2 regions of the Cellulosimicrobium sp. GQ32 genome follow, and region 1 is predicted to be linked to the other one. Evidence: predicted binding sites of a transcription regulator. Region 1 holds the regulator's gene; the other holds the start of a gene.
The links. Region 1 encodes HrcA, which represses chaperone genes, less so after heat shock. Its sites were predicted from a motif close to TTNGCACTCGNNNNNNNCGAGTGCNAA; they were not measured.

Region 1 (7,745 bases):
AGGCTGTACGGCGACAGCGAAATGTGCGACCGACACACGACGTCCACATCCGGTGCGTGGCGGCGGCTCCACCGCAGCCCGTCGACCGTCCGAGGAGACCCATGAGCGAGAGCACCGCAGGCGGCCCGCGGCCCGACGAGAACGAGCCGCAGCTCCCGTCGGACGCCCCGGCGCCCGAGAACCCGTACGCGGCGGCCGAGCCGCCTGCCCCGTCCCAGGAGCCCGCCGCGCAGGAGCCGCCGGCGCCGCACGCACCTCCCGCACCCCAGGGCCCGCCTGCCCCGCAGACGCCGCCCGCGTCACCGCCCGCGGCCTCGCCCTACGGCGCTCCCCCCGCGGGTGCATACCCGCCTCCGGCCGGGCCGCCGCCCGCACAGCCGTACGGCCAGCAGCCGCCGGGGCAGCCGCCGTACGGCGGGCAGCCCGGCTACCCGCCGCCGGCCGCGCCGTACGGGCAGCCGGGCTACCCGGGGCAGACGGTCCAGGTCCAGGACGCCTTCTCCTACGGCTGGAACACGTTCACGCAGAACGTCGGGGTCATCCTCGGCGGCGTCCTCACGTACGTCGCCGTGCTCGCCGGGCTGTCGATCGCGTTCTGGGCGATCCTCGTCGGGACGGCGCAGACGACCGTCGACCCGGTCACGGGCGAGGTCAGCACGGCGGGGGGGTTCGCGTTCGGGTTCGGCACGTTCCTGTTCGTCGCGGTCCTCGTCGTGCTCGGGTTCCTCGTCCAGGCCGCGGTGGTCAACGTGTCGCTCCTGGTCACCCGGGGCAAGAAGCTCGAGTACGCGGACTTCTTCCGGTACCCGAACCTCGGCACCGTGATCCTCGCCGCCCTGCTCATCGGGCTCGCGACGGGCGTGCTGGCCATCACGATCGTGGGACCGATCGTGTTCGTCTTCTTCGCCCAGTTCACGCTGTTCTACGTCATCGACAAGAAGCTCGGCGTCTTCGACGCGTTCAAGGCGAGCTTCACCGTCGTGAGCAGGAACCTCGGCACCGTCGTGCTGCTGTTCCTCGGCGTGTACCTCGCGCAGCTCGTCGGGACGCTCCTGTGCTACGTGGGCCTGCTCGTCGCGCTGCCGGTCGCCCAGATCGCGACGGCGTACGTGTACCGCCGCCTCAACGGCGAGCAGCCGGCCTGACCCGAGGTGGCGCGGTGCTCGCCGCGCGCACAGGCCTCTGAGCAGCCAGGATAGGACCGAGCACGTCGAGGACGCGTGCTGCCCGCAGCACGTGACGACGAGGAACGAGGTGCACCATGACGGACCCCACGAACCCGGGCGGTCAGCCGCCCCGCGACGACGAGCCGACGCCGACGGACGGTTCCGGCACCCCGCAGCAGCCCGCAGAACCGCCGGCCGGTCCCGCCCCGGACCAGCCCGCAGGCCCACCACCCGCGACCCCCGACGCTCCGCCGACCTCGCCCTACGGTCCGGGCGGGGCGACGCCGCAGGATCCCGCTGCGCCGCCGTCGGGCCCGCCGGCCTGGGGTGCGCCGCAGGACCCGGCCGCACCGCCGTCGGGCCCGCCCGCGTACGGCGCACCCGGAGCGTACGGCGCACCCGCGGGCGCGCCGGGCGACCCGACGGCCCCGGGACCGACCGCCCCGCCGCCGGGCGCCTACCCGCCCCCGTCCGGCGCCTACCCGCCGCCGCCGGGCTCCTTTCCCCAGGGGGCCGGCGGCTACGGCGCCCAGCCCGGGTACACGGGACCCGCCTTCGCGGTGGGTGAGGCGATCTCCTACGGCTGGCGCAAGGTCACCTCGAACCTCGGGCCGTGGATCCTCGTCGCGCTCATCTTCATCGCCGTCAACGTGGCCTGGAGCTGGATCACGGGCGGGTTCGACCAGTTCCAGGACCAGTTCGACTACACGGACACCAACTTCGCCGCCGTCAGCGGCATCACGTTCACGAGCATCCTGCTCGGGATCGTCGGCACCGTCATCGGCTACCTCATCACCGCGTTCTTCACGCGCGGCGCGCTCGACGAGGTAGACGGGCGCCGCCCGGACGTCGCGGCGTTCTTCCGCATCGGCAACGTCGTCAACGTGCTGCTCGCGGCGCTGATCGTCGGCATCCTGACGGGCATCGGCTTCGTGCTGTGCATCCTGCCGGGCTTCGCGGTGCTGCTCTTCTCGGCGTTCGTCTACTACGTCGCGCTCGATCAGGGCGTCGACGCGATCACGGCGATCCGGACGAGCTTCTCGCTCGTGGCCAAGAACTTCGGCCAGGTGTTCCTGCTGCTTCTCGCGCTCTTCGGCATCAACATCCTCGGCGCGATCCCGTGCGGCCTCGGACTGTTCGTCACGATCCCGCTGAGCTACGTGGCCGTGGGCTTCGCCTACCGCCGCCTCACCGGGGGCGTGCCGGCCGCCTGACGGCCGGTCGTCGTCGCCCGTCCACCGCGCCCCGGTGCCGCTCGTCGGTGCCGGGGCGCGGCGCGTCCGGACCCCGGAGCGGGGTCAGGGCGCGGTGACGAAGTCGATGAGCTCCTCGACGCGGCCGAGCAGGGACGGCTCGAGGTCCGCGTACGTGCGGACGGTGCCGAGGATGCGCTGCCACGCGCGGCCGACGTCCTCGGCGGACTCCGCCGGCCAGCCCAGCTCGCGCAGGATGCCGCGCTTCCACTCCGTGCCCCGCTCGATCACGGGCCAGCGCTCGAGTCCGACGCGCGCGGGCTTCACCGCCTGCCACACGTCGACGTACGGGTGCCCGAGCACGAGCACGGTGCCCGCGGGGGAGCGGCGAAGGGCCTCGTCGGCGATCCGCCGCTCCTTGCTCCCGGGGACGAGGTGGTCCACGAGCACGCCCACCCGGCGCTGCGGCGTCGGTCCGAAGTCCGCGAGCGCCGCCGCGAGGTCGTCGACGCCGTGGAGCGGCTCGACGACGACGCCCTCGACGCGCAGGTCGTCGCCCCACACCTTCTCGACGAGCTCGGCGTCGTGCTTGCCCTCGACCCAGATGCGGCTGCCGCGGGCCACGCGCGCCCGCTGCCCGACGACGGCCCGCGAGCCGGACGCGGTGCGCGCGGGGGCCGCGGGAGCGCGGGAGGTGACGGGCGCGGTGAGCTCGACCGGCTCGCCGTCGACCCAGAACCCGGGCCCGAGCGGGAACGTCCGCGTGCGGCGCGCGCGGTCCTCGAGCACGACGACGTGCATGCCGCCCGACTTCTCGACGCGGACGACGGCGCCGACCCACCCGGTCTGCACCTCCTCGACCACGAGCCCGCGCTCGGCGGGCTGCGGTCGGGACACCGGTCGTGCGCGGTGGTGGGCGGGGGCGGGCGTGCCGCCGAGGACGTCGGAGCCGTATCGGTCGAAGGACACGCCGTCACCCTAGGTCAGCGCCGGACGCGCCCCGCCGAGATCGGGCCGTGCGTCGCGACATCGACCTTCCGAGGGCCGGTCTCGGACGCTCGGGCCCGTCTCGGCACCCGGCCCCGGGTGCGGCTCCCGGCGCGCGCGGTGCCGGGCCGGGGTGGTACCACGGAGCGGTGAGCCCGCAGCGCGCCGAACCGGACCCGAACCGCTGGCGCGTGCTGCCCGTCTGCCTCGCGGTGGGCTTCGTCACGACGCTCGACGTCTCGATCGTCAACGTCGCCCTGCCGTCGATCGAGTCGTCGCTCGACGCGGGCCCCACGGAGCTCCAGCTCGTCGTCGCGGGCTACACGCTCGCGTTCGGGCTCGCCCTGGTGCCCGCCGGCCGCCTCGGGGACGCGGGCGCCCGGCGCTCCCTGTTCATCGCGGGCCTGGTGGGCTTCGCGCTCATGAGCCTCGCGTGCGGGCTCGCGCCGACCGACACGTGGCTGGGCGTCGCGCGGCTGCTCCAGGGCGTGAGCGCGGGGATCCTCAACCCGCAGGTCGTCGGGCTCATCCAGCAGCAGTTCTCCGGGTTCGAGCGCGGCCGGGCGTTCGGCATGTTCGGCGCGACGATCGGCGTCTCGACGGCGCTCGGCCCGCTGCTCGGCGGCCTCATCATCGCGGCGGCCGGCTCCGCGGCCGGCTGGCGCTGGGTGTTCCTCGTGAACCTCCCGGTCGTCGCCGTCCTGCTGCCGTTCGCGTGGCGGCTCGTGCCCGGGCCACCGCCCGCCGACGCGCGGACCGGGCGGGGCCCGCGCCGCCTCGACCTCGTCGGGCTGGCGCTCCTGGGCGCTGCGACGCTCGGCGTCATGATGCCGTTCGTCACGACCACGGGACAGGGCGACGACGCGTCGCGCTGGTGGTGGCTGGCCGCGGCCGCCGTGGCGGGGGTCGCGGCCGTCGCCTGGGAGCGGCGCTACCAGCGCCGCACGGGCGAGGCGGTGCTCGACCCGCAGGTGGTCGGGCTCGGGTCGTTCCGCAACGGGGCGCTGCTCGGGCTCGCCTACTTCGCGGGCTTCACGGGCATCTTCCTCGTCGTCACGCTCTACCTCCAGGACGAGCTCGGGTACACGCCGCTCCAGGCGGGGCTCGTCGGGACGCCGTTCGCGGTCGCGTCCGGGGTCTCCGCCTGGTTCTCGGGCCGGTGGGTCGCGCGCTGGGGCCGTCAGCTCGTCGTGGGCGGCGTGCTGCTCGTCCTCGTCGGGGTGGTCGCGGCCGACGCCGTCGTGCGGCTGCTCGGGGACGACCCGGGAGCCGTCGGGCCGGCGCTCGCGGGCGCGCTGCTGGTCGCGGGGGCGGGCAGCGGCACGGTCATCGCGCCGAACCAGACCCTCACGCTGTCCGAGGTCCCGGTGAGGCGCGCGGGCGTCGCGGGGAGCATGCTCCAGCTCGGCCAGCGCATCGGGTCCGCGGTCGGGATCTCGGTCGTGCTGTCCGTGTACTACGGCGGGCTGGCGAGCGGCGACACGGCGGCGCACGCGACGGGGCGCGCGCTGCTCGTGACGATCGTGCTCGTCGCGCTCGCGCTCGTCGTCGGGCTCGTGGACCTGCGTTCGCGACGAGCGGAGGACCGCGGGACGGGCCGCGCGGACGCGTAGGATTGGCACTCGGAGGTCGAGAGTGCCGACGCCCCGCGCGCCCGCCCGGGGCGGCGACGGTGCGGCACGCGGGAGGTGGACGTGAGCGAGGAGCGCCGGCTCGAGGTCCTGCGGGCCATCGTCGAGGACTACGTCCTCACGCGCGAGCCCGTGGGGTCGCGCGTGCTCACCGAGCGGCACAGCCTCGGCGTCTCGCCCGCGACGATCCGCAACGACATGGCGGCCCTCGAGGACGCCGGGTTCATCGCGCAGCCGCACACCTCCGCGGGCCGCATCCCGACGGACAAGGGCTACCGCCTCTTCGTCGACCGCCTCTCGGGCGTCAAGCCGCTGTCGGGGCCGGAGAAGCGCGCGATCGAGACCTTCCTCTCCGAAGGGGTCGACCTCGACGACGTCATCGCCCGCGCCGGCCGCCTGCTCGCGCAGCTCACGGGTCAGGTCGCGGTCGTGCAGTACCCGTCCCTGAGCCGGTCCGGGTTGCGTCACCTCGAGCTCGTGCCGGTCGGGGAGTCGCGCCTGCTCGTCGTGATCATCACGGACACGGGGCGCGTCGAGCAGCGCACGCTCGAGGTCGCGAGCGTGCCCGACGAGGGCACGCTCGTCGAGGTCCGCGCGCGGCTCAACGCCGCCGCGGCGGGCAAGCGCCTCGCCGACCTCGCGCCGGGGCTCGCCGCCGTGACGGAGAGCTTCCACCCCGACGACGCCCCGCTCGTGCGCGCCGTGGGCGACCTCGTCGCCCAGACGCTCGCGGAGGAGAGCGAGGAGCGCCTCGTGCTCGCGGGCACGGCGAACCTCGCCCGCGCGGGCATGCGGTTCGAGCACGCGCTGCGCCCGGTCCTCGAGGCGCTCGAGGAGCAGGTGGTCCTCCTCGGCCTGCTCACGGAGATGGCCGCGGAGTCCGGCGTGAGCGTGCGGATCGGGCACGAGACCCAGCTCGAGGGCCTCGTCGAGACCTCCGTCGTGACGACCGGCTACGGTAACGACGGTGACACGGTCGCCCTCGTCGGCTCGATCGGGCCGACCCGCATGGACTACCCCGGGACCATCGCGGCGGTGCGCGCCGTCGCGCGCTACCTGTCACGGGTGCTCGGCACGTGAGCCCCGCCGCGGCCTCCCCGCACGCGGCAGGCACCCTCGACGACCGGCCCGGTGCCGGTCTCACGACCCTCACCAGACCCTTCACGACCGGCCCCGTGCCGGCCTCACGACCCGCACCAGCAGAGAGTGACGTGTGAGCGACTACTACGAGATCCTGGGCGTGGCGCGCGACGCCAGCCAGGACCAGATCAAGAAGGCGTACCGCAGGCTCGCGCGCGAGCTGCACCCGGACGTCGCGGGCGAGGAGGCGGGCGACCGCTTCAAGGACGTCGCGCGTGCGTACGAGGTGCTCTCCAACCCCGAGAAGCGCCAGCAGTACGACCTCGGCGTCGACCCGAGCGCGCCCGGCGGCGGCAGCGGCCCCATGGGCGGCGGCTTCGGCTTCCAGGACATCTTCGAGACGTTCTTCGGCGGCGGGCAGGCGCAGCAGGGCCCCATCCCGCGCGCACGGCGCGGCCAGGACGCGCTCGTGCGGCTCGACATCGACCTGTCCGAGGCGACGTTCGGCGCGCAGCGCGAGCTCCAGGTCGACACGGCGGTCGTGTGCGGGACGTGCGGCGGCTCGTGCTGTCGTCCGGGCACCTCGCCGCGCACGTGCGAGGTCTGCCACGGGCGCGGCACGGTCCAGCGCGTGGCACGCTCGTTCCTCGGCCAGGTCATGACGAGCGCCCCGTGCGCCGCGTGCCAGGGCTTCGGCACCGTCATCCCCGAGCCGTGCGCCGAGTGCTCCGGCGAGGGTCGCGTGCGCAGCCGCCGGAGCATCACGGTCAACGTCCCCGCGGGCGTCGACACCGGCACGCGCATCAAGCTCACCGCGCAGGGCGAGGTCGGCCCGGCCGGCGGCCCCGCGGGCGACCTCTACGTCGAGATCCGCGAGCGCAACCACGACACGTTCGTGCGCCGCGGTGACGACCTGCACTGCACGCTCCAGGTACCCATGACCGCCGCCGCGCTCGGCACGGTCCTCGAGCTCGAGACGCTCGACGGCGCGCAGGAGATCGACCTCCGCCCGGGCACGCAGCCGGGCCAGATCGTCACGCTCAAGAACCTGGGCGTCGGGCACCTGCACGGCAGCGGCCGTGGCGACCTCAACGTGCACATCGAGGTCCAGGTGCCGCGCGAGCTCGACGAGGAGCAGGAGCAGCTCCTGCGCACGCTCGCGACGCTGCGCGGCGAGGAGCGGCCCGAGCCGCGCCTGTCCGCCGCGCACCCGGGCGTGTTCTCGCGCCTGCGCGACAAGCTCTCCGGGCGCTGAGAGGGGCGGGCGCGTGAGTGCTCCGGTGTTCCTCGCCGAGACCGGGCTCGACGCCGTCGCGCCCGGCGACCGCTACGTCCTCGACGGGGCGGAGGGGCGCCACGCAGGCGTCGTCCAGCGCCGCGGGACGGGTGAGCGGGTCGACGTCGTGGACGGTGACGGGCTGCGCCTGCGGTGCGTCGTCGAGCACGCCGACGCGGGCCGCGTGACCCTGCTCGTCCAGGAGGTCGACCGCGAGCCCGCACCCGCCGTCGTCGTGACGCTCGTCCAGGCCCTGGCCAAGGGCGACCGCGACGAGATGGCGATCGAGGCGGCCACCGAGATCGGGGTCGACGTCGTGGTCCCGTGGCAGGCGGAGCGCTCCGTCGTCGTGTGGCGGGGCGAGCGCGCCGCGAAGTCCCGCGCGCGCTGGCTCGCGACCGTCCGCACCGCG
Region 2 (7,745 bases), on a different contig from region 1:
GGGATGCGGGGAACGCTCGACGTGTTCCAGCCGCTCATCTTCGAGCGCACCGCCCAGGACATGGTCGAGGCGACCGCGACCAAGCAGTGGCGCGAGCAGCGCGGCGTCGAGATGGGTTGGTTCGCCCGGCGCCGGCTGCGCCGCCAGGCTCGCGACATGGTCCGCCCCGGCGTCCGCGTACCGGATCTGCACGCCGCGCTCGTCGAGGTGCAGGCGCAGCGCGCGGTCTGGCAGGAGCAGTGCCCGCGCGGCGGCTGGCCCGTCCTGCCCGAGGGGCTGTCCGCGATCGAGGACACGCACGAGGCCGTGCGCATCGACGTGGAGGAGCTCACGCCCACGCTCGACGGCACCCCCGGCGGCAACGACCTCCTCGACGCCCCGCTCGACGCGCTCGCAACCCGGCTGGACGCGCTCGCCGAGGACGCCGAGTCCCTCGACTCCCTGCCCGCGCGGACCGCCATCCTGCGCCGGCTCACCGACCTCGGCCTCGGCGAGCTCCTCGCCGACCTCGCAGCGCGCCGCGTCGAGCCCGACTTCGTGGGCCCGGAGCTGGATCTCGCGTGGTGGAGCTCGGTCTTCGAGCAGGTGCTCGCCCAGGACCAGGCCCTGGCCGGGCAGGACGGCGCCGGTCTCGACGCGCTCGCCCGGCGGTTCCGCGACCTGGACCGCACGCACGTCGCGTCCCTCGCGGCGCCGGTGCGCGCAGCGGTCCGCGACCACCTCGGGACGGCGATGCGCGAGCACCGCGACGAGGCCGAGGACCTGTTCACCGAGCTGCTCGAGGGTCGGCTCGTGAGCCTGCGGGAGACGGCGGAGAAGCACCCCGCCGTGCTGCGACGCCTCCGCCCCGTGCTCGTCGCCACGCCGACCCTCGTGCCGCACCTCGTCCCCGCGACGCGCACCGTCGACCTCGTGGTGCTCGACGCGATCGAGCACGCGCCCGTCGAGCTCGTGCTCTCCGCGCTCGCCCGCGGACGCCAGGTCGTCGCGGTGGGAGACCCGCGCGCCGCGTCGACCGACACCGTGCGCGACCTCGCCGAGCTCCTGCCGTCGGTCGAGCTGCTCGCCGACGGCTCCCGCCGCGACCCGTTCGTCACGACGTTCCTCGCCGAGCACGGCTACGACGGCGTCCTGCGCCCCGCGCCCCTGCCGCGCGCCGAGGTCCTCGTGCAGCTCGACGTCGTCGACGGGGCCGGCATGCCCGACCCGACGTCCGGCGCGGTCGAGAGCACCCAGGCCGAGGTCGACCGGGTCGTCGAGGTCGCGATCGAGCACGCTCTCACGCGGCCCGACGAGTCCCTCGCGATCGTCACCGTCACGCCCCTGCACGCCGACCGCATCCGCGACGCCCTCCTCGTCGAGGTGCGCCAGAACCCCGCGCTCGCCGGCTTCTTCTCCGGTTCCCGCGCCGAGCCCGTCGTCGTCGCCGACGTGTCCGGCGTCGCCGGGCTCGTGCGCGACACCATCGTCCTGTCCGTCGGGTTCGGCCGGACGCCGCACGGACGCGTGCTGCACCGGTTCGGCATCCTCAACACGCCCGGCGCCGAGGCGATGCTGCTCGACTCCGTCGGCGCGACCCGCCGTCGCCTCCACGTCGTGTCCTGCTTCACCGCGGGCGACCTCGACCCCGAGCGCCTGCGCGGCGCAGGCGCCCGGCTGCTCGCCGAGGTCCTCGACCTCGCGGAGCAGCGCAGCGGCGCCGCCGACCAGGTGACCCTCGGCAACGGCGTCGACCTCGGCGGCAGCCCCGACCGGCTCGTGCTCGACCTCGCCGAGCGCCTCTGGCGCGCCGGCCTCGTCGTCGAGACCGACTACGGCATCGGCGACGGCGACCGTATCCCGCTGGTCGTCGGCCACCCCGACCTGCCCGGCGAGCTCCTCGTCGCCGTCCTCACGGACGACGCCGCGTACGTCGCCGAGCGCAGCGTGCGCGTGCGGGACCGGCAGGTCGCCGAGCGCCTCGAGCGCATCGGGTGGACCGTCGCGCAGGTGTGGTCCGCCGCCGCGTTCCTCGACCCCGCCAAGGAGGCCGAGCGCATCCGGCGGGTCGTGCAGGCGGTGCGCGACGCGCGGCTCCCGGAGACCGGGGGCGTCGCGCAGACCGGCGGGGGCGACAGGATCGTCGTCGTGCCGGTGATCGACGACGACGAGCAGCACGGCGCCGACGACCTGTAGCCGTCGGCGTGTGATCACTGCCCGCGTGGTCGGGCTGGGTGCGGGGGCCGGGCTGGGTGCGGGGCCGGGCGAACTGCCCGCGTGGTCGGGCTGGGCGCGGGGTGGGAGGCGGCGCCGGGTCTACCATCCGCCGCTCGTTCCTCGCGGCTCCCGCCAGGCCCGCCACGACCCGGCGCCGCCTCCCACCCCGCCACGGCGTCTCACCGTGGGCCGTGCTGCCGGCGATCGCGCGTGCTGGTCGTCGTACAGGTCCGCTTGTCGCGCGCCTCTCGTGCGGGGTGTCCTCGCGTGTCTTGCCGGCTGGGGCGGGTGAGGGCTGACGTCGGGCGCTCCCGCGGTGCGACGATGGGGGCGTGAGCACCGCGTCCGACCCGAGTCCTGACCGCCCGCACGACGTGCCCGACGGCGCGGGGCGGCGTCGGCGGCCGCGGCGGGCCGTGCGACGGGGGACGGAGAGCGAGGTCGTGTCCGGGGTGAGCGCCGACGAGCGGTCCGAAGGCTGGGGTGACGGGGCGCAGCCCGGTCGTGGCAGCCGCGGCGAGAACGACGACCGGCTGCTCGGGGACGTCCCGCCGCACTACGGGCGGCACTGACCGCGCGGCACGGACGGCGGGGCGCTGACCGCGCAGCACTGCCGGCACTGACACGGGCGAGTCCCGCGGTCGGCCCGTCGTGGCGGTCGTCGGCGCCGCGCTGCTCGCTGAGGTGCCGAACCCGGGGTCGTTCCCCCTTCACGGCGTGAGGTGAGGAGCAACCCCGGGTTCGTCCGAGGGTCGCCGTGCCGCGGGATCTCAGGCGGCGGTCGGGCGGCTCGGGATCAGAAGCCCCGCGGCGGCGTGGGGCCGCCCGGTGCCGCGCCGGGGCCGCTGCCCGCCTGGGCGGCGAGGAGGTCGCGGATCTCCTGGAGGACGCGCACGTCCTCTGCCGGTGCCTCGGGCTCCGGCTCGACGTCCTGGCTGCGGCGCTCGGCGAGCTTGTTCATCGGGAGGACGATGACGAAGTAGAGCGCGATCGCGATGATGAGGAACTGGAGGATCGCGTTGAGGATGCCGCCGACGGAGAGGACCGAGGCCTCGACGTTGCCGTGGGCCGGGCGCAGCGTGATGTCCCAGAGGTTCGAGATGTCCGGCTTGCCGAAGATAGCGCCGATGATCGGGTTGATGAGGTAGGTGACGATCGCGTCGACGACGGAGGAGAACGCCGCGCCGATGACGACGCCGACCGCCAGGTCGATCGCGTTGCCTCGGAGCACGAACTCCTTGAATCCCTGGAACACGCCCTTCATGTGCTGCTTCCCTCTCGAGTCGGTGGTCCGCGTGGCGGCGGTGCCACGACAGGTGCACGCGCGATCCTCCCAACGGAGATACCGAGGGGCAACGGCTTGGCCCGGCGGGTCGGGCACCGGCGTCGGGTTCACCCGTCACGCCGCTCGGGTCGCCCGTCAGGGCACGAGGACCGCCGTCACGGCCGTCTGCCCGCTCACGGCAGCGAGCCGGACCGCCTCCTCGGGGAGCACGGCGACGAGCGTCACGACGTCCGCGCCCGCCCCGCCCGTCCCGAGCAGCCCGCCCCCGCCCTCGGGTTCGGGTGCCGGGACGACGACGGCCGCGCGGGCAAGGTAGGGGTCGACGGTCGCCCGGTCCTGGCTGTCTCCCGGCGGGTCCGTGAGCGCCGTCGTCAGCACCTGGTCACCCGCGGCGAGGAGGTCGACGCGGTCTCCCGGGCCGAGGAGGGACGCGACGCCGGGGTCGAGCCGGACGGGCGCGACGACCGTGCCCGCAGGAGCCGCGGCGGCGAGCTCGCCGCCGGCGACGAGCGCGTCCTGGAGCAGGGTGCCCGCGGGCAGGGTCACGGTCGCGCGGCGCCCGACGACGTCCTCGGGCAGTGCCGCGGCGCCCGCGGGGACGACCTCCGCGGACACGGGGTCCACGCGGAGGTCCGCCTCCGTCAGCACGGCCCCCGCCGGGACCTCTCGCGTGGTGACGACGGCAGGTGCGGTCGGTGGAGGGGGAGGGCGGAGAGCCCCGACGACCACGGAGGACGCGGCGCCGCAGCACAGCGCGGCCACGACGAAGCGGGACCGCCACCACACCCCGCGCAGCAGCCGTCGCCGCGCGGGCGAGCGGTCGGGTCGCGGCTGGGGATCCGGGAGGCGGGGCGAGCGCAGCATGCGCGTGACCGTAGCCGCGCGCCGGCGAGAGCCGGCGCCGACCGGTGCGGACCTGTGGACAGGACGCGGCGTCGGCGCCCGGACGCGCCGTCCGGAACGACGCTGTGGTCGGCCTCCGGTGGCAGACCCGCCGCGGACCACGCCCCCGGGCGTCAGGTCAGGAGGCGGTCGAGCTTCCCGACGAGGATGACGTGCTCGAGCTGCCGGACGTGCCGCTCGCGCCGGAGGTGGCGGAGGAGGAGGCCGGCTTCGAGGCGGCGGGCGTCGTCGAGGACTTCCCGCCCGATCGCGAGTCGGTGCGGTAGAAGCCCGAGCCCTTGAACGTCACGCCGACCGAGGAGAACACCTTGCGCAGGCGACCCGAGCACTCGGGGCACACCGTGAGGGCGGCGTCGCTGAACGACTGGTGGATGTCGAAGGCGTGACCGCAGGCGGTGCACGTGTACGCGTAGGTGGGCACGGGTTCTCCTCGTTCACGAGACGGCCGTCGGGCGGCCACCGGCAGGTCGGGATCGGGTCGGTCTCGGCCGGGTCGTACGGTGTCAACACCGCCTGGCACTCGAAACTTCCGAGTGCTAATCATACGCGGCTCGGTGCCCGCCCCGGGCCGGGTAGTCTCGCATCCGTGTCTGTGCACGAACCCGCCGAGGCCCCCGCCGGTGACTCCGTCCCCGGTGCCGACCCCGCGACGCCGGCCGAGGCGCCGGCTCCGCCCCGGCGCCGGCGTTCGGCACGACGGCGCGTCCTGATCGGCGTCGCCGTGCTCCTGGTCCTCGCGATCGTCGCCGGTGCCGCCTTCGTCGTCGTCACGGTGCGCCGACCGCTGCCGCAGACGTCCGGCGAGGTCGAGCTCCCCGGGCTCGAGGGTCAGGTCACGGTGCTGCGCGACGCCCAGGGCGTGCCGCAGATCTACGCGGACACGCCCGAGGACCTCTTCCGCGCGCAGGGCTACGTCCAGGCGCAGGACCGCTTCTTCGAGATGGACTACCGCCGGCACGTCACCGCGGGTCGGCTCGCGGAGCTCGTGGGCGACAACCCCGACGCGATCGCCGCCGACACCGTGACGCGGACGTTCGGCTGGCGGCAGGTCGCCGAGGAGGAGTGGGACGTCGTCGCGCCCGAGACGAAGGCCTACCTCCAGGCCTACGCCGAGGGCGTCAACGCCTACCTCGAGAACCGCAGCCCGTCCGAGATCGCGATCGAGTACACCGTGCTCGGGCTCCAGGTCGACGTCGCCGAGCCCGAGCCCTGGGACCCCGTCGACTCGCTCGCCTGGCTGAAGGCGATGGCGTGGGACCTCCGCGGCAACTACGACGACGAGCTGGAGCGCGCGCTGTCGTACAGCACCCTCCAGGATGCGGGGCGCGTCGCCGCGCTCTTCCCCGCCTACCCGTCCGACGTCAACGCGCCGATCCTCGACCCCGGTGAGCTCGAGAACCCTCAGCAGGTCGCGCTCGAGCTCGGCCCCGAAGCCCGCGCCGCGTACGGCTCGGACCATCTCCAGGGCGCGCTCGAGGCCGCCGACCGCGCGCTCGACGCCGTCCCCGTGCTCATCGGGCGCGGGGAGGGCACGGGCTCCAACTCGTGGGTCGTCTCCGGCGACCACACCGCGAGCGGCAAGCCGATCCTGGCGAACGACCCGCACCTGGCCCTCGGTGCCCCCGGGATCTGGGCGCAGGTCGGGCTGCACTGCAACGAGGTCGGGCCGCAGTGCGCGTTCGACGTCGCAGGCTTCTCGTTCGCCGGCTTCCCCGGCGTCATCATCGGCCACAACGCGCAGCTCGCGTGGGGGCTGACGAACATGGGCGCCGACGTCACCGACTTCTTCGTCGAGCGCGTGCGGGACGACACCTACCTGCGCGGCGACGAGTGGGTGCCGCTCGAGACCCGGACCGAGACGCTGAGCGTCGCCGGGGGAGAGGACGTCGAGCTCGAGATCCGCTCGACCGTGCACGGGCCGATCGTCTCCGAGGCGATCCCCGCGACCGAGTCCGCCGTCGACACCCCCGCCCTCGACACGCGCCTGGGCGAGTACGCCGTCTCCCTCCAGTGGACCGCGCTCGAGCCGGGCCGCACCGCCGACGCGGTCTTCGCGTTCAACCTCGCGCAGGACGCCGACGACATGCAGGCCGCCGCGGCGCTGTTCGAGGTGCCCGCGCAGAACATCGTCTTCGCGACGGCGGACGGCCACATCGGCTACCAGGCGCCCGGCAAGATCCCGGTCCGCCAAGCCGTGCCCGACGCCGAGGTGCCGTCGGACGGCACATGGCCCCGCGACGGCTCCGACGAGCGCTACGACTGGCAGGGCTACGTCCCGAGCGAGCAGATGCCTCGCGTCGTCGACCCGGCCGAAGGGTTCGTCGTCGCCGCCAACCAGGCCGTCCTGCCGACCGGCGTCGCGCCGTTCCTCACGACCGACTGGGACTACGGCTACCGCTCCCAGCGCATCCGCCAGCTCCTCGAGGCCGAGATCTCCGCGGGACGACCGGTCGACGTCGACACGATGAACGAGATCCAGACCGACGACCGCAGCCCCTACGCCGAGGTGCTCGTGCCGCTCCTGCTCGACCAGGAGATCGACGACAGCTTCGAGGCCGAGGGCCAGGCGCTCCTCGCGGACTGGGACTACCGGACGGACACCGACTCCGCCGCGGCCGCGTACTTCGCCGCGGTCTGGCGCAACCTGCTCCAGCTCACCTTCTGGGACGACCTGCCGGAGTCGGCGCGGCCGAACGGCGGGAGCCGCTGGCTCGCGGTCGTGCAGAACCTCCTCGAGAACCCGACCGACCCGTTCTGGGACGACCGCCAGACCGTCAGCGTCGTCGAGACGCGCGACGAGGTCCTCACCCAGGCGCTCGTCTCCGCGCGCCTCGACCTGACCGTCGAGCAGAGCAAGCAGCCCTCCGACTGGGCCTGGGGCACGCTCCACGTGCTCGCGCTCGAGCACCCGATCCTCGGCGGCGAGTCCATTCCCGGTCCCGTCCGCAACTGGGTCAACCCCGACCCCGTCGGCATGCCCGGCGGCTCGTCGATCGTCAACGCGACGGCCTGGGACGCTGCCTCCGGCTCGTTCGACGTGACGGCCGGCCCGTCGATGCGGATGGTCGTCGACCTCGACGACCTCGACCGCTCCACCTGGGTCACCGTCACCGGCACCTCCGGCCACCCGGCGTCCGCGCACTACTCCGACCAGCTCAAGACCTGGGCCCGCGGCGAGACCTACGACTGGCCGTTCTCCACCCAGGCCGTCGCCGAGGCCAGCAAGGACGAGCTCACGCTCGTCCCGTAGACCTCTCGTCACTGCGCGAGGGAGAGATCCGCAGCCGGGAGCGCTACGGGAGCCAGCGCCAGCCGAGGGGGGTCGCGACGGCGTCGACGGTCTTGTCGTGGGACTCGACCG

Region 2: AC6CH9_RS14965 (FmdB family zinc ribbon protein) is a predicted target of HrcA. The motif match lies at 4,898-4,924, and genes of this name have one in related genera.

What each region holds. Positions count from the first base shown of each region.
Region 1 covers NZ_JCAXEP010000008.1:122,007-129,751, reverse strand. The annotation lists gene AC6CH9_RS14320 (hypothetical protein) at 102-1,145, shown strand; gene AC6CH9_RS14315 (hypothetical protein) at 1,262-2,380, shown strand; gene AC6CH9_RS14310 (DUF3097 domain-containing protein) at 2,465-3,328, opposite strand; gene AC6CH9_RS14305 (MFS transporter) at 3,496-4,959, shown strand; gene hrcA (heat-inducible transcriptional repressor HrcA) at 5,041-6,057, shown strand; gene dnaJ (molecular chaperone DnaJ) at 6,191-7,312, shown strand; gene AC6CH9_RS14290 (16S rRNA (uracil(1498)-N(3))-methyltransferase) at 7,326-7,745, shown strand, end outside.
Region 2 covers NZ_JCAXEP010000009.1:44,793-52,537, forward strand. The annotation lists gene AC6CH9_RS14945 (PDDEXK-like endonuclease domain-containing protein) at 1-2,175, shown strand, start outside; gene AC6CH9_RS14950 (hypothetical protein) at 2,529-2,768, shown strand; gene mscL (large conductance mechanosensitive channel protein MscL) at 2,993-3,460, opposite strand; gene AC6CH9_RS14960 (SAF domain-containing protein) at 3,617-4,345, opposite strand; gene AC6CH9_RS14965 (FmdB family zinc ribbon protein) at 4,503-4,805, opposite strand; gene AC6CH9_RS14970 (penicillin acylase family protein) at 5,091-7,634, shown strand; gene AC6CH9_RS14975 (5-formyltetrahydrofolate cyclo-ligase) at 7,678-7,745, opposite strand, start outside.